3 regions of the Pseudomonas promysalinigenes genome follow, and region 3 is predicted to be linked to each of the others. Evidence: riboswitches for the same ligand, from Rfam matches in the RefSeq annotation. Region 3 holds a riboswitch; each other region holds the start of a gene.

Region 1 (4,470 bases), 550 kb from region 3:
CCGGGCATATGTGGCCTCGGTATTCAGTGGCGAGCAATGGGTAATGGGCACGCCGCGGTCGTATTTCGCTACGGTAGATTACACGTTCTGATTCGCCGCGATCGATGGCGCGGGCTAGGCCCGTTCGTGGCTGAACGCCGCTCTTAGAGGTTCATGCCAATCGCCAAGCCTGTGCTGCGGGTTTACCCGCGAGCACGGGCGAAGCCCGTGCCAGGCACGCCCGCTGTAACAGTTAATCAATAGCCACTGCGCAAAAAAACAAGCCAGTGCGCATGATTAGTTATAAGATAACGTTTCCTTTGATACCGATTCTTGCTTGCGAATTTTCCATGATCAGCCCTTCAGTCAAAACCACCTTAACGACCCAGCGCCTGCAAAGCATCGACGCTCTGCGCGGCCTGGTGATTCTGTTCATGCTGCTGGACCACGTTCGCGAGACCTTTTTCCTACACCGCCAGGTCAGCGACCCGATGACCATCGAAACCACCGAACCCTGGTTGTTCGCCAGCCGCACCCTGGCCCACCTGTGCGCGCCGGTATTCGTTCTGCTCACGGGGCTGTCGGCGTGGTTGTATGGTGAGAAGTATCAGGGCCGTGGCGAGGTGTCAGGGTTTTTGTTCAAGCGCGGACTGTTCCTGGTGGTGTTGGAGTTCACCTTGGTCAACTTTGCCTGGACCTTCGAACTGCCACCGGGCGTGATTTACCTGCAGGTCATCTGGGCCATAGGGATAAGCATGATCGCCCTGTCGCTGTTGGTCTGGCTGCCGCGCCCTGCCCTGTTGGGCTTGGCAGCACTGATCATTGCTGGCCACAACCTGCTCGACAACCTGCACTTCGGTGTGGAGTCGGCCTTGCATGTGCCCTGGGCGATGCTGCACGACCGAAGCTGGCTAGACGTGACCGACGGCCTGCGCTTGCGCACGTCCTATCCGGTATTGCCATGGATAGGAGTGATCGCTTTGGGGTATGCCCTCGGCCCGTGGTTCGCCCAAGGCAGCGATGCCGGCCAGCGTCAGCACCGGCTGTTGGTGGCCGGCGCCGTCGCCCTGCTCGGGTTCATGGTATTGCGCCTGTATAACGGCTACGGTGATGCGCCGTGGGCCGGCTACCCGACCATTACGCAGACGCTGATGAGCTTTTTCAACATCACCAAATACCCACCCTCGCTGCTGTTTCTGGCGCTGACCCTGGGCTGCGGCATGCTGTTGCTCCGCGCCTTCGAACGCGCAGGGCATGCCCGCTGGATCAGTGCTTTGGCAGTGCTAGGTGCAGCGCCGATGTTCTTCTATCTGCTGCACCTGTACGTGCTCAAACTGCTGTACCTGGCCGGTACGGCGCTGTGGGGCCATAACCACGGTGAGCACTTTGGCTTTGACAGCATCGGCGCGGTGTGGCTGATGTCGCTGCTGCTGGCTGGGGCGCTGTACGTGCCGGTGCGTGGGTTCGCCCGGCTCAAGGCACGCCGGCGCGATATCGCTTGGCTGAAGTACTTCTGATTTGACCTTTTGCCCGGCGGCTTGATGGTCTACCATGCCGCCCGCCGGTTTCCATCACGGAATCAATAGGGAATCCCGGGCTCGCCCATGGCGTGCCAATCGGAACTGCCCCCGCAACTGTAGGTGCCGAGCCTGCTCCATCGATGCCACTGGGTGATTCGATCCGGGAAGGCTGGAGCCGGGCGAGGACGCACCAGTCAGGAGACCTGCCGGCGCATATCACCAACCGGCGGGGTGTCCGGGATGGCTATCCGGGTTGCCTCTGCGCCAGCAGGGGGCCGGCGATGCCTGTCCGTGCGTTCCTCACCAGAACTGTCCGTCAGGAGATCGCCCCGCATGCTGCCCCGTCTTATAGCCTGGCTTGCAAGCCTGAGCTTCACCGGCCTGGCCCAGGCCGGTACCACTCACTATCCGCTGACCCTTGAGAACTGCGGTATGCCGCAGACGTTCGCCCAAGCCCCGGAGCGTGCGGTCACCATCGGCCAGGCAGGCAGCGAAATGCTCTATGCGCTGGGCCTTGGCGACAAGCTGGCCGGTACCTCACTGTGGTTCAACAACGTGCTGCCCGAATACCAGGCAGTCAATGCCAGGGTACCGCGCCTGGCCGACAACGAGCCGAGTTTCGAGGCAGTCGTGGCCAAGCGTCCTCAATTGGTGGCCGTGCAATTCGAGTGGATGGTGGGCGCTCAGGGGGCGGTGGCTACCCGCGAGCAGTTCGCTGAGTTGGGCATTGCAACCTACCTGCTGCCTTCGGACTGCGAGGGCAAGGACAACCTGGTGGGTGCCGACGGCACTCGTCTGCAGGCGTTTCAGGTCGACAGCATCTACAAAAGTGTCAGCCAGCTGGCCGAGATCTTCGACGTGCAGGAGCGCGGCGCAGCCCTCAATGCCGACCTCAAAGCACGCCTGGCCAGCGCCAGGCTGCAACTGCGCGACAAAGACCTGAGCAAAACTTCGGCACTGTTCTGGTTCTCCAGCAGCGAACTCGCCGCCGCCCCATATGTGGCCGGCCGCCAGGGCGTAGCTGACTTCATGCTGCGCACGCTGGGGGTGCGCAACGTAGTCGATTCGACCGAAGAGTGGCCGACCGTAGGCTGGGAAACCTTGGCCAAGGCCAACCCTACCTGGCTGATCATCGCGCGCATGGACCGCCGTCGCTACCCTGCCGATGACTATAAGAAAAAGCTCGAATTCCTTCGCAAGGACCCGGTGACAAAGCACATGGATGCGGTGAAGCATAACCGTATCATCCTGCTCGACGCCGAAGCGATGCAGGCCGGAATCCGCCTGTTCCGTGGGCTGCAAACGTTATCTGCAGCCTTCGCCAGTGGTCACGCGGCGCAATGATCAAAGCACTGCTCTACAGCACGCTGGCCCTGCTGGCCTTGCTCGCTGCCGTGCTGGCCGGCACGGTCATCGGTGAGACCCACTTGCAGCCAAGCGTCGTCGGCCAGGTGCTGGCCAATCACCTGTGGCAAGCCGGCTATCCGGTCGATCCGATCGATGCCGGTATCGTCTGGAACTACCGCCTGACCCGCTCGCTGGTCGCCGCAGCCTGCGGTGCAGGCCTGGCCACTTGCGGGGTCATTCTCCAGGCACTACTGCGCAACCCGCTAGCCGAACCTTACCTGCTGGGCCTTTCGGCCGGAGCCTCCACCGGCGCAGTGCTGGTGGGGCTGCTGGGGCTTGGCAGTGCGGCCCTGAGTATGTCTGGCGGTGCCTTCCTTGGGGCCCTTGCCGCGTTCACCCTGGTACTGGTGCTGGCCCGCGCCGCTGGGCCCGACAGCAACAACGCACAGGTAATTCTCGCCGGCATCGCTGGCTCACAGTTGTTCAATGCCCTCACCGCCTTGCTCATCACCCAATCAGCCACCGCCGAGCAAGCCCGAGGCATTCTGTTCTGGCTGCTGGGCAACCTCAGCGGCGTACGCTGGCCCTCGGTATGGCTGGCCTTCCCTGCAGCCCTGTTCGGCTTGGTGGTGTGCCTGTGGCACCGCCGCGCGCTGGACGCTTTTACGTTCGGCTCTGACTCGGCGGCGTCTCTGGGCATCGCGGTGCGCCGCAGCCAGTTGCTACTGATCAGCTGCGCGGCGCTGGTGACGGCGGTGATGGTCTCGATCGTCGGCGCCATCGGCTTCGTTGGCCTGGTGATACCCCACGCCTTGCGCCTGCTGCTAGGCCCAGGCCACGGCCGATTGCTACCTGCCAGCGCCCTGGGTGGGGCATTGTTCCTGATTGCCGCCGATATCCTGTCGCGCACCCTGATCGCCGGCCAGGTCATTCCGGTAGGCGTGGTCACTGCCTTGCTGGGTGCACCGGTTTTTGCCCTGATCCTGATCAGTCGCCGGGGGCGCCCATGACGGTCATGCACAGCGTACAACCAGCACCCATGGCATGCAGCGGCCTGGGCCTGAAATTGGCAGGCCACGCCGTGTTGTGCGACATCACGCTCAGCGTGATACCCGGTGAAACCTTGGCCGTCGTCGGCCCTAACGGCTCGGGCAAATCGTCACTGCTCAAACTGTTAGCAGGCCTGCGCACACCCAGTTCAGGTAGTGTTGAATTGCTGGGCGAGCCGCTGGCAGGCCTGCCACGTCGGCGCGTCGCACAAGCCTTGGCGCTGGTCGAGCAACAAGCCGACACCCTCGACGCGATCAGCGTGTTCGATGCCGTTGCCCTGGGCCGTACACCGTGGCTGTCAGCGCTGACGCCGTTTTCCAGCGCAGACCGCGCAATCGTCGAGCAAGCCCTGGCCGATCTGGATGCTGCGCACCTAACCACTCGCGTATGGCGGTCATTGTCCGGCGGCGAGCGCCAGCGCGTGCACATCGCCCGCGCCTTGGCTCAGCGGCCTCAGGTGCTGTTGCTCGACGAGCCGACCAACCACCTCGACATCCAGCACCAGCTCAGCTTGCTGCAGCAGGTGCAGGGGTTACCGGTGACCACATTGGTTGCCTTGCACGATCTTAACCAG
Region 2 (4,470 bases), 1.3 Mb from region 3:
TGCTCGCGGGCCTGGCGGCTATCGTGCCATACATGGGTTTCATCATCGGCATAGGGGCTGCTTTGATCGCGGGGCTATTCCAGTTCGGCGGCGACCTGTACCCGATGCTGGGGATCGTCGCAGTGTTCATGGTCGGGCAGGCGCTGGAAGGCATGGTGCTGACGCCGCTGCTGGTCGGCGACCGCATCGGATTGCATCCGGTGGCAGTGATCTTCGCCATTCTCGCTGGCGGCGAGCTGTTCGGCTTTACGGGTGTACTGCTGGCCTTGCCAGTGGCTGCCGTGATCATGGTGCTGGTGCGTCATGTGCACGACCTGTACAAGGAATCGGACATGTACGCCGGGGATATCGACCCTGATCTGTAACCACGCCGAGCCGCCGGGTAACCCGTTGATTTTACTAAGGCTATCCGGCTGCGTGATTGTGCGCCCTGCATTGCAGGTATAGACTTTGCAGATTGTTCACCAAAGGCCCCCTGCGGTCCCTGTCGACTGCCCGCGAGCATGAAACCACCAATCCAGTTGCCCCTGGGTGTGCGCCTGCGCGATGACGCCACCTTCATCAACTATTATCCGGGCGCCAATGCCGCGGCGCTGGGCTATGTCGAGCGGCTTTGCGAGGCCGACGCTGGCTGGACAGAGAGCCTCATCTATCTGTGGGGCAAACAGGGCGTTGGGCGCAGCCACTTGCTGCAGGCGGCGACCCATCGCTTCCAACAGCGTGGCGAACCTGCGGTGTACTTGCCGCTGGCGCAATTGCTCGATCGTGGTGTGGAGCTGCTGGATTACCTCGCTCAATACGAACTGGTGTGTATCGACGACCTGCACGTCATTGCCGGCAAGGCGGACTGGGAAGAGGCGATGTTTCACCTGTTCAACCGCCTGCGTGACAGCGGGCGCCGCCTGTTGCTGGCTGCCTCGGCCTCGCCTCGTGAACTGCCGATAAAGCTGCCCGACCTCAAGTCGCGCCTCACCCTGGCGCTGGTGTTCCAGATGCGCGGCATGTCCGACGAGGACAAGCTGCGTGCCCTGCAGCTGCGGGCGTCGCGCCGCGGCCTGCACCTGACCGACGAAGTCGGCCATTTCATCCTCACCCGTGGCACCCGCAGCATGAGCGCACTGTTCGACTTGCTCGAGCGCCTCGACCAGGCCTCACTGCAGGCACAACGCAAGTTGACCATCCCGTTCCTGAAGGAAACCCTCGGCTGGTAAGCCCCGTAAACACAGGGCTTTGAGGGGTAAAACGAAAAAGTCACATTTTTTTCGATAAAATTTGCAAATGGCCATGATAGAGGGCATAGTTCCCTCCCTCTAAAGGATTACTGACACGGTCGTGCCCATGCTAAAGCGCTTCGCACCCCTCGTGCCTCTCGCACTCGTGACCCTGCTTTTTGGCTGTGCGGCCCAAGGCCCAGTTTCCCAGCCCCAGGATCACACCCCGGTTGCCTCGCAGTCGGTCAACAAAGTCAAAGCCTCGCCTTCGTCGGTCTTCGGTGAAGAAGAGCAGGCCACTGAAGACGATCTGGAGGCCTTCTCCAGCAGCAAGCCGTACCAGCTTCCGGTGCTGGCAGACAGCATTCTGGAGCGTGGGATGTCGCTGATCGGCACTCGCTATCGCTTTGGCGGCACCTCTGAAGCGTCGGGCTTCGACTGCAGCGGTTTCATCGGTTATCTGTTCCGCGAGGAAGCTGGCATGAACCTGCCGCGCTCCACCCGCGAGATGATCAACGTCGATGCGCCGAAGGTGGCGCGCAATAAGCTCAAGCCAGGCGACCTGCTGTTCTTCAGCACCAATGGCCGTGGCCGTGTGAGCCACGCCGGTATCTACCTGGGTGACAACCAGTTCATCCACTCCAGCAGCCGTCGTAGCGGCGGTGTGCGCATCGACAGCCTCGGTGACCGCTACTGGAGCAAGACCTTCATCGAAGCCAAGCGTGCCTTGGCCATGGCGCCGACGACCAATATCGCGCGCAACTGATATCAAAATGATGTACCCTGCCACGGCGGTGTTGCTTGATAAAAAAAGCTCGCCGCCGTGCGCATTTACAGAAAGCGTCTAATCTAAATTCTCAACTCTTTTCGGCTCCGGCCGGTCGGTCTTTGACAGGAAGTTCTGGCCATGAAGATGATGGCGCGCTTCGCATTCCTTTCCATGGTGGCTTTACTTGCCGCCTGTTCTAGCCGTGCCCCGGCGCCTGCGCCTGTGGTTCAGCCCACCATCACCTACAGCCAGCCAGAGGGCTCGCCGCTGGCTGACGACGTGTTGATCCGTGCTATCGGCCTGGTGGGTACGCCTTACCGTTGGGGTGGCAATACACCGGATTCCGGGTTCGATTGCAGTGGCCTTATCGGTTACGTGTACCGCGATGCTGCTGGTATCAGCCTGCCACGTTCGACCCGCGAGATGATCGTGATGCGCGCGCCCACGGTGAGCATCAACGCCTTGCAGTCGGGCGACCTGGTGTTCTTCGCCACTGCCGGCGGTTCGCAAGTGAGTCACGCGGGCATTTATGTGGGCGAAGGGCGCTTCGTGCACGCGCCTTCCACTGGCGGTACCGTACGCTTGGATTACCTGTCCAACAGCTACTGGGCCAAAGCCTATCTGCAGGCCAAGCGTGTGATTCCCCAGGAGCACCTGGCGCAGAATCGCTGAGGGAACACCGGGTTCCTCTGCATGGCCACGCCGATTGACGGTCCCGGTGCAACCCTCTAACCTTCGCGGCGTGTTTCAGGTGCCCTGCCAGCTTCGACTGGGCAGGGTGAAACTGGGAAGCCGGTGGTCGCCAGCATGGCGCGATTCCGGCGCTGCCCCCGCAACGGTAAATGAGTGACGGCCGCGCAGTGCCACTGGGTGTGAACACCCGGGAAGGCGCGTAGCCCTGGGCCCACGGCCCGCTCATGAGCCCGGAGACCGGCCTGATACTGCCAACGGCATCACGGAGGGTGATGTGCGGTGCATCGCGGCCTCGGCCGTGGCTGCTGCGCGTTCTCCGTCTGCCCGCCTTTTACCTGCCGCCACTGCCCACGTGGCCGCAGCCTGCGGAGAACCTTCCATGAGCGAATTCACCGAACGCGACGAGCGCCACCTGGCGCGTATGCAGCGCAAGAAGGCGGTCATCGACGAGCGCATCGCCAATTCCCCCAACGAGTGCGGCTTGCTGCTGGTGCTCACCGGCAACGGCAAGGGCAAGAGCAGCTCGGCGTTCGGTATGCTTGCCCGTGCCCTGGGCCATGGCATGCAGTGCGGGGTGGTGCAGTTCATCAAAGGCCGCAACAGCACTGGCGAGGAGCTGTTCTTCCGTCGCTTCCCCGAGCAGGTGCGCTACCACGTGATGGGTGAGGGCTTCACTTGGGAAACCCAGGATCGTCAGCGTGACATCGCTGCCGCCCAGGCGGCATGGGCGGTCTCGCGCCAGCTGCTGCAAGACCCGAACGTGCAGTTCGTAGTGCTCGACGAGCTCAATATCGCGCTCAAGCACGGCTATCTCGACCTGGACCAGGTGCTCACTGACATTCAGGCCCGGCCACCGATGCAGCATGTGATCGTCACCGGTCGCGCGGCCAAGCCTGAAATGGTCGAGCTGGCCGATACCGTCACCGAGATGGGCATGCTCAAGCATGCCTTCCAGGCCGGGGTCCGCGCACAGAAGGGCGTCGAATTGTGAGTGAACCCCGCAGCTGTCCAGCGGTGCTGATCGCGGCACCTGCCTCTGGCCAGGGCAAGACTACCGTGACCGCGGCCTTGGCCCGCTTGCACCGTAACCTGGGCCGCAAGGTACGGGTATTCAAATGCGGCCCGGACTTTCTCGACCCGATGATCCTCGAGCGCGCCAGTGGTGCCCCGGTGTACCAGCTCGATCTGTGGATGATCGGTGCTCAGGAGAGCCGTCGGTTGCTGTGGCAAGCCGCACAAGAGGCAGACCTGATTTTGATCGAAGGCGTGATGGGCCTGTTCGACGGCACCCCATCGAGTGCCGATCTGGCACGACACTTTGGAGTGCCGGTGTTGGCGGTCATCGATGGCACGGCCATGGCCCAAACTTTTGGCGCCCTGGCATTGGGCCTGGCACGTTACCAGGCCGACCTGCCCTTCGCTGGCGTACTGGCCAACCGTGTCGGCAGCCTACGTCACGCGCAATTGCTCGAAGGTAGCCTGACCGAGGGCCTGCGCTGGTATGGCGGCCTGTCGCGCGAGCGTGGCATCGAGTTGCCCAGCCGGCACCTGGGGTTGGTCCAGGCCAGCGAGTTGAATGACCTCGATGCCCGCCTGGATGCGGCTGCGCAAGCCTTGGGTGCCAGCTGCGACGCCGCGTTGCCACCGCCGGTTACGTTCGCCGCGCCGGCGCCGCAGGGGTGCACCGCAACCCTCGATGGGGTGCGGATCGGCGTGGCACGTGATGAAGCCTTTGCCTTTATCTACGGCGCCAACCTTGACCTGTTGCGCCAGCTTGGCGCTGAGCTGGTGTTCTTC
Region 3 (4,470 bases):
TTCGACCTGCTCCAGGCAGGCACTGTCCTTCAGGCTGGCCACCGCGATGGGCAACGGATTCAGGCCTGCCGCCTGCAAACGTTCGCAGAACACGTCGATGAATGCGGTATTGGCTGCTTGCAGGTGCGAGCGATAGAACAACAATGGGGCCACCGGGTAGTCCGTGGCCCAGTGGCTGTACCAGTCTTCCAGCCGGGCATTTGGTTTGCCTGGGTGATACACCGAAGTGCGCGGCAAAGGCTGGGGTTCGTCCCATGAATAATCGCGCCCCAGCCACTGGCTGGCCAAGCAGTGGAACAAGTTCACCGCATTGCTTTTGCCGCCTTGACGCAAGTAGTGCCACAGGCGCTCTGCCGCCTCGCCGGTGACCGTACCCAGGCCAGTCAACTCTGGGTCCGGGCGATCATCGCCAGGCACCAGAATCAATTGCACGCCGCGCGAGGCAAGTTCCACCAACTGCTCTACACCATAGCGCCAGTAACCGACGCCTCCGTGCAGCGATACCAGAATCAGCTTGGCATGGCGCAGCACCCGATCCACATACAGGTCGACCGAAGCATGGTTCTGCACCTGCATCGGATTGGCCAGACGCATGCTGGGGAAATCGTCAGGGAGCTGCTCAGCGGTTTCGGCAAGCAATGCCAAGTGCGAATCACCGCTACAGAGAATCACCAGCTCAGCGGGCGTCTGGCCGAGATCGGCTATGCTGTCGTCCGGTACGAAACCACCGGGCTGGGTCCGCAGCAGGTGCATGGGTCAGGCGCCCAGCGCCTTGCGCAGGCGAGCTTCAAGCTGCCCAGGGTCCAGGTCCTGACCGATCAATACCAAACGCGTGATGCGGGGCTCGTCGGCGCGCCAGGCACGGTCGAAATGTTTGTCGAAGCGTGTACCGACCCCTTGCACCAGCAGGCGCATTGGCTTGCCAGGGATGGCCGCGAAGCCTTTGGCACGCAGGATGCCGAACTCGACCACCAGTTGGGTCAAGGCATCGAGAAGCAAGCTTTCGTCCGCCTCGGGCAGGTCGATGGAGATCGAATCGAAAGCGTCGTGATCGTGGTTATCATGGTCGTCGCCGTCATGGTGCGAATCGTGATGCGTGCGGCGGCCATCGATATGCACTTCTGACTGCGCACCGATGCCCAGCAACACGTCCAGCGGCAGGCGGCCGCTGCTGGCCTCGATGACCTTGACCGCTGGCGGCAGCTCCTCGGCCACTTCGGCACGGACCTTGGCCAGGCCTTGGGCATCGATCAGGTCGGCTTTGTTGAGCACCACCAGATCAGCGCTGGCCAGCTGGTCGGCGAACAATTCGTGCAGGGGCGACTCATGATCGAGGTTGGGGTCGAGCTTGCGTTGCGCATCGACTTGTTCTGGGTAGGCAGCGAAGGTGCCAGCGGCCACGGCTGGGCTATCGACCACAGTGATGACCGCGTCGACGGTGCAGGCATTGCGAATTTCTGGCCACTGGAAGGCTTGTACCAACGGCTTTGGCAGGGCCAGGCCGCTGGTTTCGATGAGGATGTGATCAAGGTCGCCGCGACGCGCCACGAGTTCACGCATGACGGGGAAGAATTCTTCTTGGACCGTGCAGCACAGGCAGCCGTTGGCAAGCTCATAAACGCGGCCGCTGGCTTCTTCTTCGGTGCAACCGATACTGCACTGTTTGAGGATTTCGCCGTCGATGCCCAGCTCACCGAACTCGTTGACGATGACCGCGATGCGGCGGCCTTGGGCGTTATCGAGCATGTGGCGCAGCAGCGTGGTTTTGCCTGAGCCGAGGAAGCCTGTAACGATAGTGACGGGGAGCTTGGCCAATGTTTTCATGTCGTGTTGCCCTTGGCAGGTTAGCGCGGGCACACGGGACGATAGCCGCAGGCCAAGCTGGCCGGGCTCGTTCGCCACCGGATCACCCCGCCCGGTTGAAAGTCGAAATCGTGAACGAGGCAGGTCTCCTGGCTTGCACCGTACCATTGCCGTGCGAACGGCTTAGTGGCGGATGGACGCCTTCCCGCGCGTTGGCGCAGTGGCTGTGTCGATCCATTGTCGGTGCCTACAGTTGCGGGGGCAGCCGCGGCTTCAACCGCGTTCCCGTCTTAGCTTCGGCCTGGCCGAAGAACCTCGAAGCAGCAAGGCTACGCGGGGGGTGGCAGGTGGTCAACTATCGTCCACGCTCCTGCATAGGCATTTGGCCTTGTTTTGCCCTGCTGTTGCATTGCTTTTGCCCTCCTCTGCTTTTGCTTTTAAGCGCGCGGTAGTTCAGCAAGCGCCGAATGCGACTTCAGGAGGCCTCACTCCGGCCTCCTGAAGTCGCAATCTGTGTCGCCTGAACTACCGTGCGCTTAGAAGCAAAAGCCAAGAGCAAGAGCAAGAGCAAGAGCAAGAGCAAGAGCAAGAGCAAGAATTGCAGGTGTTGAAGCGAGCGCAAGCGCGAGCCGGTTTATTGGATTTGACGCCACCACCGCCCCGTGCTCTCCTTATGCCTTGCGTCAGGTGCCCCCTTGGGGTGAAACGGGAAATCGGTGCGTCTCAGGCCCTCGCCAGGGCCAGGCAAACCCGATGCTGCCCCCGCAACGGTAAGCGAGCGAAGCATCAAGACCACTGTGCCAGTGCGTAGTGCATGGGAAGGTGATGCTTTTCAAGGAGCCATGCTCCTCCTCGCAAGCCCGGAGACCGGCCTGGCGCTCATGAACACCCCGCGGTGGGCGGGCGCTGTCGCATCCCCCTGGTTGTCTGGCAACCGGGGCTGCCGCGCTCGTGCCCATTGCACTGACAAAAGCAAAGCAGAGGATCGCATCATGCCAGTCACCAGCGCCAATCACAGCATCGCTACACAGGTTTCCCTCAGCCAACGCATGGCCATCGCTATAGGCGCCAGCCTTCTAGGTCTGTGCCTAGTGTATTTTGCCGGCTTCTCGCACATAGAGGCCGTGCACAACGCCGCACACGACACCCGCCACAGCGCCGCCTTCCCTTGCCACTGAGGCCATCATGATCAAGCGTATCGCCAGCACCGCCGGGTTCAGCGGCCTGCTCGCAGCCTTGCTGCTGACAGTGCTGCAAAGCTTCTGGGTCGCACCACTGATCCTCCAAGCGGAAACCTATGAAACTGCCGCCCCTAGCGCCGAGCACCATAGCCATGACGCAGAGGCGAACGCCGGGCACAGCCACAGTGAAGAAGCCTGGTCGCCAGAAGATGGTTGGCAGCGCATCCTCTCCACGACGGGCGGCAACCTGGTGGTTGCGGTCGGCTTCGCACTGATCCTCGCCGCCCTTTACAGCCTGCGCGAACCAGGCCGCACCAGCACTGGGGCGCTCTGGGGGTTGGCCGGTTTTGCCGTGTTCTGCCTGGCCCCCACCCTGGGCTTGCCGCCAGAATTACCCGGCACCGCCGCTGCGGATCTGGGTCAGCGCCAGAGCTGGTGGATCGGCACGGCCGCCGCCACCGCCACCGGCCTGGCACTGCTGGTATTCGCCCGCCATGGCCTGCTCAAGGCGCTAGGTGCCGTCTTGCTGGTAGTGCCCCATGTGATCGGGGCGCCACAGCCCGACGTTCACGAGAGCCTGGCGCCGCAAGCCCTGGAAACCCAGTTCAAGATCGCCTCCTGGCTGACCAACGCAGCGTTCTGGATAGCGCTGGGTTTACTCAGTGCCTGGCTCTATCGCCGCGCCAGCCACGCTTGATGAGCACGCACTTACTAATGCCGGCACTTTATGCCGGCATTGGTTGCCGCCGAGGCTGCCCAGTGCAAGCGCTCGATCAACTGTTGCATGAAGTGCTAGCCCTTCATGGGCTGCAGCCCAAAGCGCTGCGCGGCATTGCCAGCATCGCCAGTAAAGCCGACGAGCCTGGCCTGCAACAACTCGCCACGCGTTACCACCTGCCACTGGTACTTTTCGAGGCCGACCAGCTGCACGCATTTCAAGCACAACTCAGTCACCGGTCTGCGGTCGCCTTCGCCCAAACAGGTTGCTGGGGCGTGGCCGAAAGTGCCGCGCTGGCCTTGGCTAGCCTCGGGCACGCACACGCGAACCTGCGTGTTACCCGCCAGGTACTTGGCCCAGCTACCCTGGCGCTGGCCTGCGGGGAATAATTGTATCTTTCACCCATCAAGGATTTGCCATGACGGTCTACTTCATTGGTGCTGGCCCCGGCGACCCGGAACTGATCACGGTCAAAGGCCAGCGTCTGATTCGTCAATGCCCGGTAATCATCTACGCCGGCTCGTTGGTGCCTGCCGCCGTGCTGCAGGGCCACCAGGCTGAAACAGTCATCAATAGTGCCGAACTGCATTTGGAGCAGATCATCGATGTCATCCGTGCCGCCCATGCCAAAGGCCTGGATGTAGCCCGTGTGCACAGTGGCGACCCCAGCTTGTATGGAGCCATCGGCGAACAGATCCGCCGCCTACGCGAGCTGGGCATCGACTACCAGATCATACCGGGCGTCACGGCCACCGCGGCAAGCGCAGC

The links. A riboswitch is a leader RNA that binds a small molecule or an ion and turns the genes downstream of it on or off. The one in region 3 is predicted to bind cobalamin.
Region 1: it holds a riboswitch for cobalamin, as region 3 does, so the genes downstream of both, HU725_RS09205 (ABC transporter substrate-binding protein) here and HU725_RS11635 (CbtB domain-containing protein) in region 3, are expected to answer to the same signal.
Region 2: it holds a riboswitch for cobalamin, as region 3 does, so the genes downstream of both, cobO (cob(I)yrinic acid a,c-diamide adenosyltransferase) here and HU725_RS11635 (CbtB domain-containing protein) in region 3, are expected to answer to the same signal.

What each region holds. Positions count from the first base shown of each region.
Region 1 is NZ_CP077094.1:2,017,684-2,022,153, reverse strand. It holds gene HU725_RS09215 (TonB-dependent receptor) at 1-91, shown strand, start outside; gene HU725_RS09210 (acetyltransferase domain-containing protein) at 330-1,496, shown strand; cobalamin riboswitch at 1,525-1,724, shown strand; gene HU725_RS09205 (ABC transporter substrate-binding protein) at 1,833-2,843, shown strand; gene HU725_RS09200 (FecCD family ABC transporter permease) at 2,840-3,856, shown strand; gene HU725_RS09195 (ABC transporter ATP-binding protein) at 3,853-4,470, shown strand, end outside.
Region 2 is NZ_CP077094.1:1,236,942-1,241,411, forward strand. It holds gene HU725_RS05735 (AI-2E family transporter) at 1-365, shown strand, start outside; gene hda (DnaA regulatory inactivator Hda) at 504-1,211, shown strand; gene HU725_RS05745 (C40 family peptidase) at 1,339-1,977, shown strand; gene HU725_RS05750 (C40 family peptidase) at 2,119-2,652, shown strand; cobalamin riboswitch at 2,713-2,933, shown strand; gene cobO (cob(I)yrinic acid a,c-diamide adenosyltransferase) at 3,053-3,664, shown strand; gene HU725_RS05760 (cobyrinic acid a,c-diamide synthase CobB) at 3,661-4,470, shown strand, end outside.
Region 3 is NZ_CP077094.1:2,565,978-2,570,447, forward strand. It holds gene cobN (cobaltochelatase subunit CobN) at 1-753, opposite strand, end outside; gene cobW (cobalamin biosynthesis protein CobW) at 757-1,824, opposite strand; cobalamin riboswitch at 1,926-2,136, opposite strand; cobalamin riboswitch at 2,472-2,693, shown strand; gene HU725_RS11635 (CbtB domain-containing protein) at 2,796-2,981, shown strand; gene HU725_RS11640 (CbtA family protein) at 2,989-3,681, shown strand; gene HU725_RS11645 (cobalamin biosynthesis protein) at 3,699-4,091, shown strand; gene cobM (precorrin-4 C(11)-methyltransferase) at 4,121-4,470, shown strand, end outside.